Regions from separate parts of the Anaerostipes amylophilus genome, predicted to be linked through region 2. Evidence: a T-box and tRNA genes for the amino acid it is inferred to sense, from the RefSeq annotation. Region 2 holds a T-box; the other regions hold tRNA genes.
What was found. The T-box of region 2 lies ahead of thrS (threonine--tRNA ligase). A T-box ahead of a tRNA ligase gene usually reads a tRNA of that ligase, here a tRNA-Thr.
Positions count from the first base shown of each region.

Region 1 (4,292 bases), on a different contig from region 2:
GCTGGATTAAAGGGATATCAGGTTGGAGATGCCCAGGTATCAGAGAAACACAGTGGTTTCGTGATCAATCGTGGAAACGCCACAGCAGCAGATGTTATGCAGTTGATCAGTGATGTAGCAGATAAAGTAAAAGAACAGTTTGGAGTTACGATGGAACCGGAAGTAAAACGAGTTGGAAGGTTCTAGATAAGAAGATTCTAAGAAGGAGCAGCGAAGATGAGATTTGTAATTGTAACAGGAATGTCGGGAGCAGGAAAAAGCAGTGCGTTAAAGATGTTAGAAGATGTTGGATATTTTTGTGTTGATAATCTTCCAGTGGCATTGCTTGATAAATTTGCAGAAATGTTATTAGATAAGACTGCCAAGATAGAAAATGCTGCACTTGGGATTGATATCCGTAACGGAGAAGGAATCGGCGAATTAGAGCAGAAATTAAAAGAAATCAAAGAAGCAGGGATTAAATATGAGATTCTCTATCTAAATGCAAGCAATCGTATTTTATTAAAAAGATATAAAGAGACAAGAAGAAATCATCCATTATCAAGAGATGGAAGAGTCGAAGATGGAATCGCAAAAGAACGTGAGATCATGAAATTTTTACAGGAGAAAGCGGATTATGTTATCGACACAAGTCAGCTTCTCACAAAAGAATTAAAAGAGGAGATCAATCACATTTTTGTTGAAGGTGAAGAAGGGGAACGATTCCAGATTGCAGTTGTTTCTTTTGGGTTCAAATACGGAATTCCAGCAGATGTGGATTTGGTTTTTGATGTACGATTTCTTCCGAATCCATATTACGATCTGGAACTTCGACCACTCACTGGAAATGACAAAGCAATTCAGGATTTTGTGATGGAACATCAGGAATCAGTAGAATTTCTTGAAAAATTAAACGATATGATGGAATTTCTGATTCCAAATTATATCAAGGAAGGCAAGTATAATCTTGTTATTGGGATTGGATGTACAGGTGGAAAACACCGATCTGTTACGATTACAAATAAGTTGGCAGAAAAATTAAAACGTCTGCCATATTCTGTTAAAGTTGAGCATAGAGATATTATGAGGTAGCAAATGTCATTTTCAAGTAATATAAAAGAAGAATTATCAAGAAATGAAACGAGTGCCAGACATTGCAAGATTGCGGAAATTGCCGGCTTTTTGAAATTTGGCGGAGATATCGGTCTTGAACCAGATAATTATACGATACAGATTCAGACAGAGACAGTATCTGCTGCAAAACGTTTTTATACACTTTTAAAAGAAGTGTTTGATATTCATGCAAAGATTGATGTCGGGCGCAACGAATTTCTAAAAAGAAGTCGAAATTATACGATAAGTGTTGACAAGCATAATGATTGTGTTTTAATATTGAAAACAGTGAAACTTTTAGACCTACGGGAATTTGGGTTGGTTTTACAAAACACATGTTGTAAGCGGGCATATATTCGAGGAGCTTTTCAAGCAGCCGGTTCCATGAGTGATCCTGAGAAGAATTATCACTTTGAAGTCGTCTCTACAGATGAGCAGACCGCAGAACAGTTAAAAGAAGTCTTGAATTTTTTTGATTTAGATGCTAAAATTGTTTTGCGTAAGAAATACTATGTAGTATACATGAAAGAAGGATCAAAGATCGTAGATGTGTTGAATATTATGGAAGCACACATTGCCTTGATGGAACTTGAGAATGTTAGAATCCTGAAAGATATGCGTAATAAAGTAAACCGTCGTGTCAATTGCGAAACAGCGAATATTAATAAGACGGTTTCTGCCGCAGTCAAACAGGTGGAAGATATTGAATATATTGATAAGCACAAAGGCCTCCGTTTTTTAGATCAAGGGTTGCAGGATATTGCAAGATTACGTCTGGAACACCCGGAAGCTACACTAAAAGAACTTGGAGATATGCTAGAACCGCCAGTCGGTAAGTCAGGTGTGAATCACCGATTGAAGAAGATTGGACGGATTGCGGAAGAGATGAGATTGGGAGGACAGGAATGATTTCAAAGAATGTCAAAGTGGAAGTAGCCTTAAGAGAAGAAGATAGACCAATAGCTTTTCTTGTACAGATGGCAAGCCAGTTTGAGAGCAAGATTTTATTCGAGACAGGGAATAAGCAAGTCAATGTAAAAAGTATGATGGGAATGATGAGTCTAGGGTTAGACTTAGATCGTTTAGAAGATTTGACAGTCGTAGCTGACGGAGCAGATGAGGAAGAAGCAGTCAGCAAGATTGAAGGTTATCTTACAAAAGGAGCATAGATTCAGCATATCTGTGCTTTTATATACGCCGAAATAGCTCAGTTGGTAGAGCACTTCACTCGTAATGAAGGGGTCGCCGGTTCAAGTCCGGTTTTCGGCTTTTTATATAATATAAAAAGAACTGACAAGTGCGTCAGTTCTTTTTTGTTGAAAACTTATCTTTTATCACTTAAATCCTAAAATATTAAGTTCCAAAATATGAAAAATGCATATAGTCTTTTCTGGATCCCCAGAGTCCACGTTCAAATCCGTATTTTTGAAGAATCTTTACAAGCTGGCAGTTTAAAGGAATAGAATAACGGTTTTTATTAGGTTTCCAAAAAGAACCTGCCAGGATATGTCCATTATCGATCATATAATAGTAAGGCACACCCTTTGCAGTATATTCGTTTGTATAAGAAGATGCAGGTGAAGATAAAATATCAACACATGAGTATTATAGCATAAGAAAAAGCACACAGCATGAGAAATATCAGCTGTGTGCATCTTCTGCATTATAAAGTTAGATAATATCTATTAGATTTCAAATAAATCACTATAAGCTTTCAAAGCACCATCTGTATCATGTGCAAGCACACGTTTTGCAAGTAATTTACCAAGCTGTACACCTTCCTGGTCGAAGCTGTTTACATTCCATACGAATCCCTGGAACATGATCTTATTCTCAAAATGAGCTAAGAGAGATCCAAGAGATTCAGGAGTTAACTGATCTCCGATGATAATACTTGATGGACGACCACCTTCGAAGTTCTTGTTCTTGTTTTCATCATCTTTACCACAAGCAAATGCAACGATCTGAGCTGCAACGTTGGCACATAATTTCTTCTGGCTTGTACTTCCTTCGATTACAACATCTGTACCAATCTGGCTGTCTTTGAATCCAACAAACTGTAAAGGAACGATATCAGTTCCCTGATGTAATAACTGATAGAAAGAATGCTGTCCGTTTGTACCAGGTTCACCAAAGATGATAGGTCCTGTTACATAGTTTACACGTTCACCAAAACGGTTAACAGATTTACCATTAGATTCCATGTCACACTGCTGTAAATGTGCAGGGAAACGGCTTAATGCCTGAGAGTATGGTAATACCGCTGTTTCAGGATATCCCTGTACGTTTCTTTCATAAACACCGATCAAGGCATCTAATAAGTCAGGGTTTTCTTTGATGTTTTTGTTTGTAGCAAGTTTGTCTTCATCAGCCATACCATTAAGGATTCTTGCGAAGACTTCTGGTCCAAATGCAAGAGAAAGGATTACTCCACCTACAGCGGAAACAGAAGAGTAACGTCCACCGATAAAGTCATCCATGAAGAATGCTTGAAGATAATCATCACTCTTAGCTAAAGGAGAAGTCTCACTTGTTGCAGTTAACATATGCTTAGAAGGGTTTAATCCAGCTTTTACTAAAGCATCTTTAACGAAAGCTTCGTTTGTTAATGTCTCTAAAGTTGTTCCTGATTTAGATACAACGATAAATAAAGAACGAGAAACATCAATAGAATTTAAAACAGCAGCTGCATCATCAGGGTCAACATTACTGATGAATTTAGCTTCCATTTTATCAAATCCATTTGTCTTAGCCCAATTCTCAAGAGCAATATATAAAGCACGAGGTCCTAGATCACTACCACCGATACCGATCTGTACAACTGTAGTGAACTTTTCACCAGCTTCGTTTGTAATTTCACCAGCATGTACTTTGTTTGCAAAGTCAGCTGCTTTCTTCTGCTGTTCAACATAGAAATCACGTTTGTTGACACCATCAACAATGACATCTTTACCAAGCTGTCTACGTGCTAAATGATGAAGAACCAGACGCTGTTCTCCAGTGTTGATCACAGCTCCATTATATAATTCTTCAAATTTGTCAACTAACTGCTGTTCTTCAGCTAATTCAGCTAATACGTTAAGTACTTCATCGTCTACCTGTTTTGCAGCGTAGTTAAAATTTAATCCAGAAGCCATAGGTACTGTGTATTCAGCGACACGTTTTGCTCCGTTTTCACCTGCCATAGCTTCTTTGATGTC
Region 1 is NZ_JAOQJG010000005.1:86,657-90,948, reverse strand. It holds gene murB (UDP-N-acetylmuramate dehydrogenase) at 1-186, shown strand, start outside; gene rapZ (RNase adapter RapZ) at 217-1,071, shown strand; gene whiA (DNA-binding protein WhiA) at 1,075-2,001, shown strand; gene OCV53_RS08340 (HPr family phosphocarrier protein) at 1,998-2,261, shown strand; tRNA gene OCV53_RS08335 (tRNA-Thr) at 2,289-2,361, shown strand; gene OCV53_RS08330 (M15 family metallopeptidase) at 2,446-2,616, opposite strand; gene OCV53_RS08325 (glucose-6-phosphate isomerase) at 2,778-4,292, opposite strand, start outside.
Region 1: it has a tRNA-Thr gene. The T-box ahead of thrS (threonine--tRNA ligase) is inferred to sense a tRNA for this amino acid. The anticodon was not compared.

Region 2 (4,292 bases):
GAAACAAAAAGATAAGTAAAATAAAAAGAAAGTATGGGATAAATTCGAACTTGGCAGTTTATTGTCTTCGCTCCTATGCAAAGCCATATATTGACGAAGTAGAAATCGCAGAATATACAATCAATCAGCAGGTCGATGATATCTTGTATAATAGACTAGATATGAAAAAATATTGAATACATGGAGAAAGTTTTTATGAAATATAAAGATGGGAAAAAGAGATGTTGTTGGACAAATCCGAAGAGTCAAGCATATATTGAATATCATGATAAAGAGTGGGGAATGCCTGTCCATGATGACCATAAGTTATTTGAAATGTTGATCTTAGAATCCTTTCAGGCAGGATTATCATGGGAATGTGTACTAAATAAACGAGAAGCATTTAGAGAAGCATTTGATGGTTTTGATGTACATAAAGTTAGTACATATGATGAAAAGAAACAAGCAGAATTAAAACAAAATGAAAGAATCATAAGAAATCAGAGAAAGATAGCAGCAGCAGTTACAAACGCACAGATTTTCCTTAAGATCCAAAAGGAATATAAAAGTTTTTCAGAATATTTATGGCAATTTACAGATCACAAAGTCATCTATGAAACAGGAAAAACCTCTTCAGAATTGTCCGATAAGATATCAAAAGATTTAAAAACACGAGGAATGAAATTTGTTGGAACAACGATCATCTATTCTTATCTTCAAGCAGTTGGAGTAATCTATTCCCATGAAAAAGACTGCTTTTTATGGAAGGAAAAATCATAATACAGTATTTTATAGCAAGTACGTGAAAGCGTACTTGAATTTTTATTAAAAAAGGAGTAAGGTAAAAATTACCAGAGAAAATTTGAGTATTAGAATATAGAAAGTATCATAAGCAGAATGCAGAGACATAAGGAGGAACAATTATGAGACGCAGGGTTATGACAGCATTTATGTGTGCAATTATGACGATGTCTGTAATACCAGTTAACGCAGATGATACACAAGTAGCAAAAGCGCAACAGGAAATGGAATCTACAGTGAAGACAGAAACAACAACAGAAATGTCAACACAATCCACAACGAAAACAGAAAAAAAGAAGACATCTAGAAAAAAGAAAACAAAAATAACAAAGAAGAAAATTTCCAAAGATAAGAATGGTAAGAAATCAGACAATGAAGAAAAAGTAGTTCCAATGCCGACTCAGGTAATTAGCAAAAGCAGTACACAGGCGATGGAACGTCGAATCTCTTCCAAGCAGGCAAAAATTGCAAAATTAAGAAAAGAAAAAGCTAAGATTTTCAAACAGATGAAGCTTGAAGCCAAAAAAGAAGAAACGCTCAAAACATTTTATGAGAAATACACAGCAAATTCAAAAGCGGAAATTGCATTATTTGGTCAGGAGATAACTCCTGCAATGAAAATATCCAAAAAAGATGAAGCTATGAGAGATGATCTTTATGAACTTGCAGATTTGTTTGGAGATAAACAATTAAATACAATTGCAGGAAAGTATGTATTTGGAATTAATCATCCAGATTTTGAAACTTTACTCGATAAGAACGATAATTTTAATCTGAATCAGTATTTAAAAAATGAAAAGATTCTTCCAGTAAAGCCAATGCAGCAAAAGATTGCTACTATCAATAAAAAGATCAAGCAGTTAAAGAAAGATATTTCAAAGGAAAATCAGACAAGATATTTTAATCCGAATAATGTAAGTTTATTAAGTCATATTACAGTAGATGATGCTAAACAGATGTTAAAAGGAACGGCTCTTTATGCAGATGCGAAAGCCTATGTAAAAGCAGAAGAAAAATATCATGTTAATGCTGTCTTTTTAATGGGAATTGCAGCACATGAAAGTGCATGGGGAACAAGCAGACGTGCAAGAGAGGATAATAATCTTACTGGATATGGCGTAACTTCTGACAGCGCAAAGGGAATTAACAAAGCTACAAAAGAAGAAGGATTACTAACGACAGCTAAGACTTTACATGAGAAATATCTTACAGCGGGAGGTAGTTATTATGCAGGAACTTCTGCTGAGGATGTGAATAAACATTATTGCGTTGGCGGAGAATGGGCAGCAGCAGTAGTAAATGATGCTTATCAATTAATGAATCAATTGTAATATTTTCAAAATAAAGTTTTAAAAAATTTTATTTTTTCATTGATTTTATAATAACACAATGCTATAATTTACAAGAAATGAAAAGATAATAACAAAACGTTGATGAGAAGAGTACTTTGTGAAAGGCTTACAGAGAGGGATACATAAGCTGTGAGTATCCTAAGCAGAGAAACAAAGGAAGACCACCTCGGAGTAGCTGTAAACCAGCTCGGTTGACACCGTTAACTGTCGATTAAGTGATCTGTTTCTGAAATTTATTATCACATGGTATGAAACAGATAACCAGGGTGGAACCGCGATAACTCGTCCCATGGATTTTATTAGTCCATGGGATTTTTTATTTCCATGATCAATTTTCTATGAATAGCTTCATAATAGATTGACAATGGAATAAATAAAACGTTATATATCAAGAAAGGATGAACAAGAAGATGAAGATTACATTAAAAGATGGATCTGTAAAAGAGTATGAAAACAATATGTCTGTCATTGATATCGCAAAAGATATTAGTGAAGGACTGGCAAGAGTTGCCTGTGCAGGAGAGGTTGATGGAGAAGTTGTTGATCTTAGAACTGTCATTGACAAAGATTGCGAATTAAATATCTTAACATTTGATTCTGATGAAGGAAAACATGCATTCCGTCATACAGCATCTCATATTTTAGCTCAGGCAGTCAAACGTCTGTACCCAGAAACAAAACTTGCGATCGGACCTTCTATCGACAATGGTTTCTACTATGATATGGAGAAAGATACTCCATTTACACAGGATGATCTTGAAAAAATTGAAAAAGAAATGAAGAAGATCGTCAAAGAGAATCTTGAGATTACATGTTTTACAAAACCTAGAGATGAAGCAATCGCATTTATGAAAGAAAGAAACGAACCTTATAAAGTAGAACTGATTGAAGATCTTCCAGAAGATTCTGTGATCAGCTTTTATCAGCAGGGAGAATTCGTCGATCTTTGTGCAGGACCTCACTTAATGACTACAAAACCAGTGAAAGCATTCAAACTTACAAGTATTGCAGGTGCTTACTGGCGTGGAGATGAGCATAACCAGATGCTTACAAGAATCTATGGTACTGCATTCACAAAGAAAGCAGAATTAGATGCATATCTTACAATGATGGAAGAAGCAAAGAAACGTGATCATCGTAAACTTGGAAAAGAACTTGGTCTGTTTATGATGAGAGAAGAAGGACCTGGATTCCCATTCTTCCTTCCAAAAGGTATGGTGCTTAAAAATACATTATTAGATTATTGGCGTGAAATCCATCAGAAGGCTGGATATGTTGAAATCTCAACACCTATTATGTTAAGTCGTCATTTATGGGAAACATCAGGACACTGGGATCATTACAAAGAAAATATGTATACAACAGTGATCGATGATCAGGATTTCGCGATCAAACCTATGAACTGTCCAGGTGGAGTTCTTGTATATGAATCAGAACCACGTTCTTACAGAGATCTTCCATTAAGAATGGGTGAGTTAGGTTTAGTACATCGTCATGAAAAATCTGGTCAGTTACATGGATTAATGCGTGTTCGCTGCTTTACACAGGATGATGCACATATCTTTATGACACCAGATCAGATCAAAGATGAGATCAAAGGTGTTGCAGCACTGATCGATCAGGTTTACAGCTTATTTGGATTTAAATATCATGTAGAGCTTTCTACACGCCCAGATGATAGTATGGGAAGTGACGAAGATTGGGAACTTGCAACAGAATCACTTCGTGCAGCCTTAGATGATCTTGGACTTGATTATGTAGTTAATGAAGGTGATGGAGCTTTCTACGGACCTAAGATTGACTTCCATTTAGAGGATTCTATCGGAAGAACATGGCAGTGTGGAACCATTCAGCTTGACTTCCAGCTTCCATTACGATTCGATCTTCATTACACAGGAGCTGATGGAGAGAAACATCGTCCAATCATGATCCATCGTGTTGCATTCGGATCTATCGAACGTTTCATTGGTATCTTGATCGAACATTTTGCAGGTGCTTTCCCTACATGGTTAGCTCCAGTGCAGGTTGAAGTGATTCCTATCTCTGACAAGCATTTAGATTATGCCACAAAAGTACTTGATACATTAAAGGCAGCAGGAATCCGTGCAGACATCGATACAAGAGCTGAGAAGATGGGATATAAGATCCGTGAAGCACAGC
Region 2 is NZ_JAOQJG010000006.1:176,746-181,037, reverse strand. It holds gene OCV53_RS10200 (ATP-dependent nuclease) at 1-19, shown strand, start outside; partial or broken gene OCV53_RS12485 (hypothetical protein) at 1-146, shown strand, start outside; gene OCV53_RS10190 (DNA-3-methyladenine glycosylase I) at 196-759, shown strand; gene OCV53_RS10185 (glucosaminidase domain-containing protein) at 903-2,111, shown strand; T-box leader at 2,202-2,425, shown strand; gene thrS (threonine--tRNA ligase) at 2,543-4,292, shown strand, end outside.

Region 3 (4,292 bases), on a different contig from region 2:
TGGTATAAGCAGCTGCTTCCTCTCTCGCATCATCTGCTTTCCAGCTGCTTGGAAGATCCTGTGTATTGGCATATGTCAGTTTATCTGAATAAAGTAGCACTGCATTTGTTCTTAATCCTGCCTTTTTTGCCTCTTTTAATGTTTTCTTTGCATTCTCCAGTGATAAATATTCATCGTCTCCACTTGGATTCACTGCGATCTTAACAGAAATTGTATTGATTCCCTGTGTTTTTATATATGCAAATAGATTGTTAACGGCATTTCCTTTGTAATCTTTCCAAACCTTATCCCATCCGACATTTTGTTGGTAATGTGTAAAATCAGCACCTAGAATTGTCTTTTCGCTGTCAATTCCTTCTATTTTTTTATACTGTTCCATTATTTTTTGAGCTGTATCTTTGCTGTTTGCTGTTTTTGCGATCTTATTTGTTTCTATTGCTTTTGGCGTGGCTGCAGATACTAAAGTCCCCCCACTCATTGTAGCAAGCACAGACATCATAAGTCCTGCTGCTAGTAATTGTTTCATTCTCCTCATAGGATCATACTCTCCTTTCATTTATTTAATCTTTATACTTTTTCATTATATCATATTCTCATCTTAATAACATCATAAAGTTAAATAACTCTTTTTGGAACTTTATATTTTTCACACGTTCAATCCCTCTTGTCTGGACTCTTGTTCCATAAATATAATATGCTGATGAAGTAAGTCCCCCTCTTTGTACTCTTTCTCTTTTAAACCAGTTTCCAAAAGAACTTGTAGGTCTGCTTTTGATCGGATGTGAATCTAGCACTAGATATTTCTTCGTTTTTGGATTAAAATCTGCAATCGTCACATAGTGTCCTGGCACATGTGAAATCGCAACATATCCTTTTTGCAGATAATTTCTGACTTCAGAGAGACTATAACTTGTTTTCACATAAGAAAATCCATAGGCCTCTCCAAATTCTTTTGCTGCACCTTTAAAAACTCCATCCTGTGTTCCAGAACCTATGATCCTGTAATGTTTTTTCACAGCAAAATCTGCAAATAGCATAGGATCCACAAACTGTCCATTTAATGCATAAACCGCATTGGTGATCGCTACAACTCCGCATCCAGCTGCTGCCATTTTTCCACTGTAATCTGAAACATCTCCATAATTTTTTCTTGCCCACGCTGGATCAAACTGCATAAAATTTCTATATGGCGTTACGTTTTTATTCTGAAGGCGAATAAACTTCCATTGCATAGTTTTATTTCCGGCTTCTTTGTCTGTTTTTTGAAAGTTATTTTTTATATTTCCCTGTTTCACTAACACAAGGTTTCCATTCTGGTCTACAGAAAGATATTTGTCTTCCTTCATATTTTTTATATATAAATGGTCATATTCTCTGATCAACTTCCAATTTGTCTTCTGCTCCTTGATATATTGATTTTCTGTCTGAATTTTATACTGCTGATTTCCCAAAAATGTAAGATTGATTTCTATACCTTCTTTTGTTTCTTTGTTTTCTATCCAATACTTTCCATTGCCAATTAACTGTTTTTCATTTCCATTATAAGCAATCGCCTCTTTATGGTATTTGCTTTTTTCAATCCAACCGATACCATATCCTTTCTTTTTCTCATAAATAACCTGCAGATAATTAGATGTCTTGCTTACAATGATGATTCCCGAATACTTCGGTGCAGATGCAATCTTTTTAGTTCCAGAAGAACTCTCATACACGTTCATTTTCTTTTTCAAAAATGCATATTGTTTCTCATATGATATATCCACGATTTTTCCTTTAAATTCGTTATAAATCGTCTGCGGATTATCAAAATATCCTGGCGTAGCTGCCTGTATCTTTATCGTTGTCTGCATACAAATGATAAGACACAAAATCATACTGATCCATCTCTTTTTTCCCTTATACCACTTTATCATCTGATTTTCCCTTTATTTTATGAATTCTATTGACAGTGTTTCATTTTCATGATAAATTATTAATCGGTTCTGCTGCTGTGGCACAGGAGGTAGCGCACCTCATTGGTAGTGAGGAGGTCACGGGTTCAACTCCCGTCAGCAGCTTATACAAGATTGGCTTAAAACTTATGTTTTAAGCCATTTTTCATTGTATTAACTATTTTCTTTCATCACTTTTAATCTTTTTGCGAATTCTTTGAATCGCATTATCAATTGATTTATCAGTTCTCCCAAGCTTCTTTGCGATCACCGTATAATTATCCCCATTCAGATAATAATACATAACCTGTTTTTCAAATTCACTTAATTTCTGATTGATCTTTTGATAATAATCTTTAATTTCTTCTTTTCGAAGCAGTCTTTCCTCTGGTGTCTCATCAGGATTCTCCAAGATCTCATCAAGTGCAAATTCGTCCCCCTGATCTTTATATTCAAACAAAGAAATTGACGTATTTAATGGAATATGTTTTTTTCTATTAAATGCTGTGATCGTTGTATAGATCTGTCTATGCACACACAAATATGCAAATGTCGAAAATGAAGTACTTTTCCCTTCCTGATAAGATGTTATCGCCTTAAAAAGCCCGATCATGCCTTCTTGAATCAGATCTTCTTCGTCACCGCCTGCAAGGAAAAATTTTCTTGCCTCTTTTCTTACCATATCCCGATATCTTTCCAACAGACATTCCATGGCGTCATCACTGCCGCCATGGATCTGTCTTAGCAATTCCTCATCGGAAATTGTTCTTAATTCATTCATTATTATTTTCCCAGTCGTTGTCTTACAACTTCAAATGCCAGAACTCCGGCTGCTACTGATGCATTCAGAGAATCAATATCTCCTTTCATCGGAATTGATGAAATAAAGTCACATTTTTCTTTTACAAGTCGACTAACACCGCTTCCTTCGTTTCCAATCACAAGACCGATGGATCCTGTCAGATTCTGTCGATAGATCACTTCTCCATCCATATCTGCACATGCAAACCACATACCGCGTTCTTTTAACTCATCCATTGTTTTTCCAATATTTGTAACTTTCACTACCGGAGTATAATTGATCGCTCCTGCTGACGTCTTTGCTACAGTTGGTGTGATTCCAACAGCACGATGTTTTGGAATGATCACTCCGTGCGCTCCTGCAAGATTTGCTGTACGAATAATCGCACCAAGATTATGTGGATCTTCAATTCCATCAAGTAAGATAAAGAAAGGATCTTCTCCCTTTTCTTCTGCTCTCTTAAATAGGTCATCTATTGTTCCATATTCATATGCTGCTACAATTGCTACAACACCCTGATGATGCTCATTTGTCAACTGGTTTAGACGCTCTTTGTCTACAAATTTAAGAATCGCGTCTGTTTTCTTTGCTTCTCTTACGATCGTACGGATTGGTCCATCCTGACATCCATCCAGTACAAAAATCTTATCGATTGGTTTCTTTGCTCTCAAAGCCTCGATCACGGCGTTGCGGCCTGCGATCAGATCTTCTTTATGATTCATGTTCTTCTCCTGTTTCTTCTTTCTTATTTAAATCAAAACCGATCCCGATCAGTTCGATGATACGGTCCATATCTCCTGACAGATATAAATAGCCCATCAATGCTTCCACCCCTGTTGCCTTTCTATAATCCATCATAGATGCATTCTTTGCAACAGATCCTGATTTGGAATTTCTTCCACGTTTGTAAACTGCCATCTCTTCTTCTGTCAAAAATGGTTCAATCTTTTCGAATACTTCCTTTTGTGCAGAAGCTTTTACCATGCTGCTTGATTTTTTGTGATATTTATTCACGCTCATATTCCCAGCAGACATAACGATCGTACGGATCACAATCTCATAGATTGCATCTCCGATGTAGGCAAGGGATAATGGAGAGTAACTTTTTGGATCTAACCCATCGAGTGACAATCCTTCTTTGATCTTGTTAATTAAGCTCTGCTCCATTTTACACCTTCTCTTGTATCTTTTAATACGATACCCTGTTCTAATAACTGATCTCTGATCTCATCTGCTCTTGCAAAATCTTTGTTCTTTCTTGCTGCCTGACGTTCTTCGATCAGTTTTTCGATTTCTTCGTCTAAGATCTCTTCTTCTTTTGTTGTCTCAATTCCAAGGACTCCGCAAAGATCTTCTAAGACTTTTAAGACTTTCTTTGCATAGTCTGCGCTGAAATCTTTGACTGTTGAATTTGACTCACGAACAATCTCAAAAATAGCGGAAACCGCATCTGCTGTGTTAAAGTCATCTTCCATCGCATCTTCAAATTTCTTTACAAGTGCTTCTACATTTGCAAAATGTTCCTTTTCTGCATCGCTAAGAGTTCCTGTTTCTTCTTT
Region 3 is NZ_JAOQJG010000004.1:175,868-180,159, reverse strand. It holds gene OCV53_RS07295 (glycosyl hydrolase 53 family protein) at 1-526, opposite strand, end outside; gene OCV53_RS07290 (C39 family peptidase) at 594-1,913, opposite strand; tRNA gene OCV53_RS07285 (tRNA-Thr) at 1,985-2,057, shown strand; gene OCV53_RS07280 (sigma-70 family RNA polymerase sigma factor) at 2,110-2,712, opposite strand; gene rlmB (23S rRNA (guanosine(2251)-2'-O)-methyltransferase RlmB) at 2,715-3,455, opposite strand; gene OCV53_RS07270 (Mini-ribonuclease 3) at 3,445-3,900, opposite strand; gene cysS (cysteine--tRNA ligase) at 3,885-4,292, opposite strand, start outside.
Region 3: it has a tRNA-Thr gene. The T-box ahead of thrS (threonine--tRNA ligase) is inferred to sense a tRNA for this amino acid. The anticodon was not compared.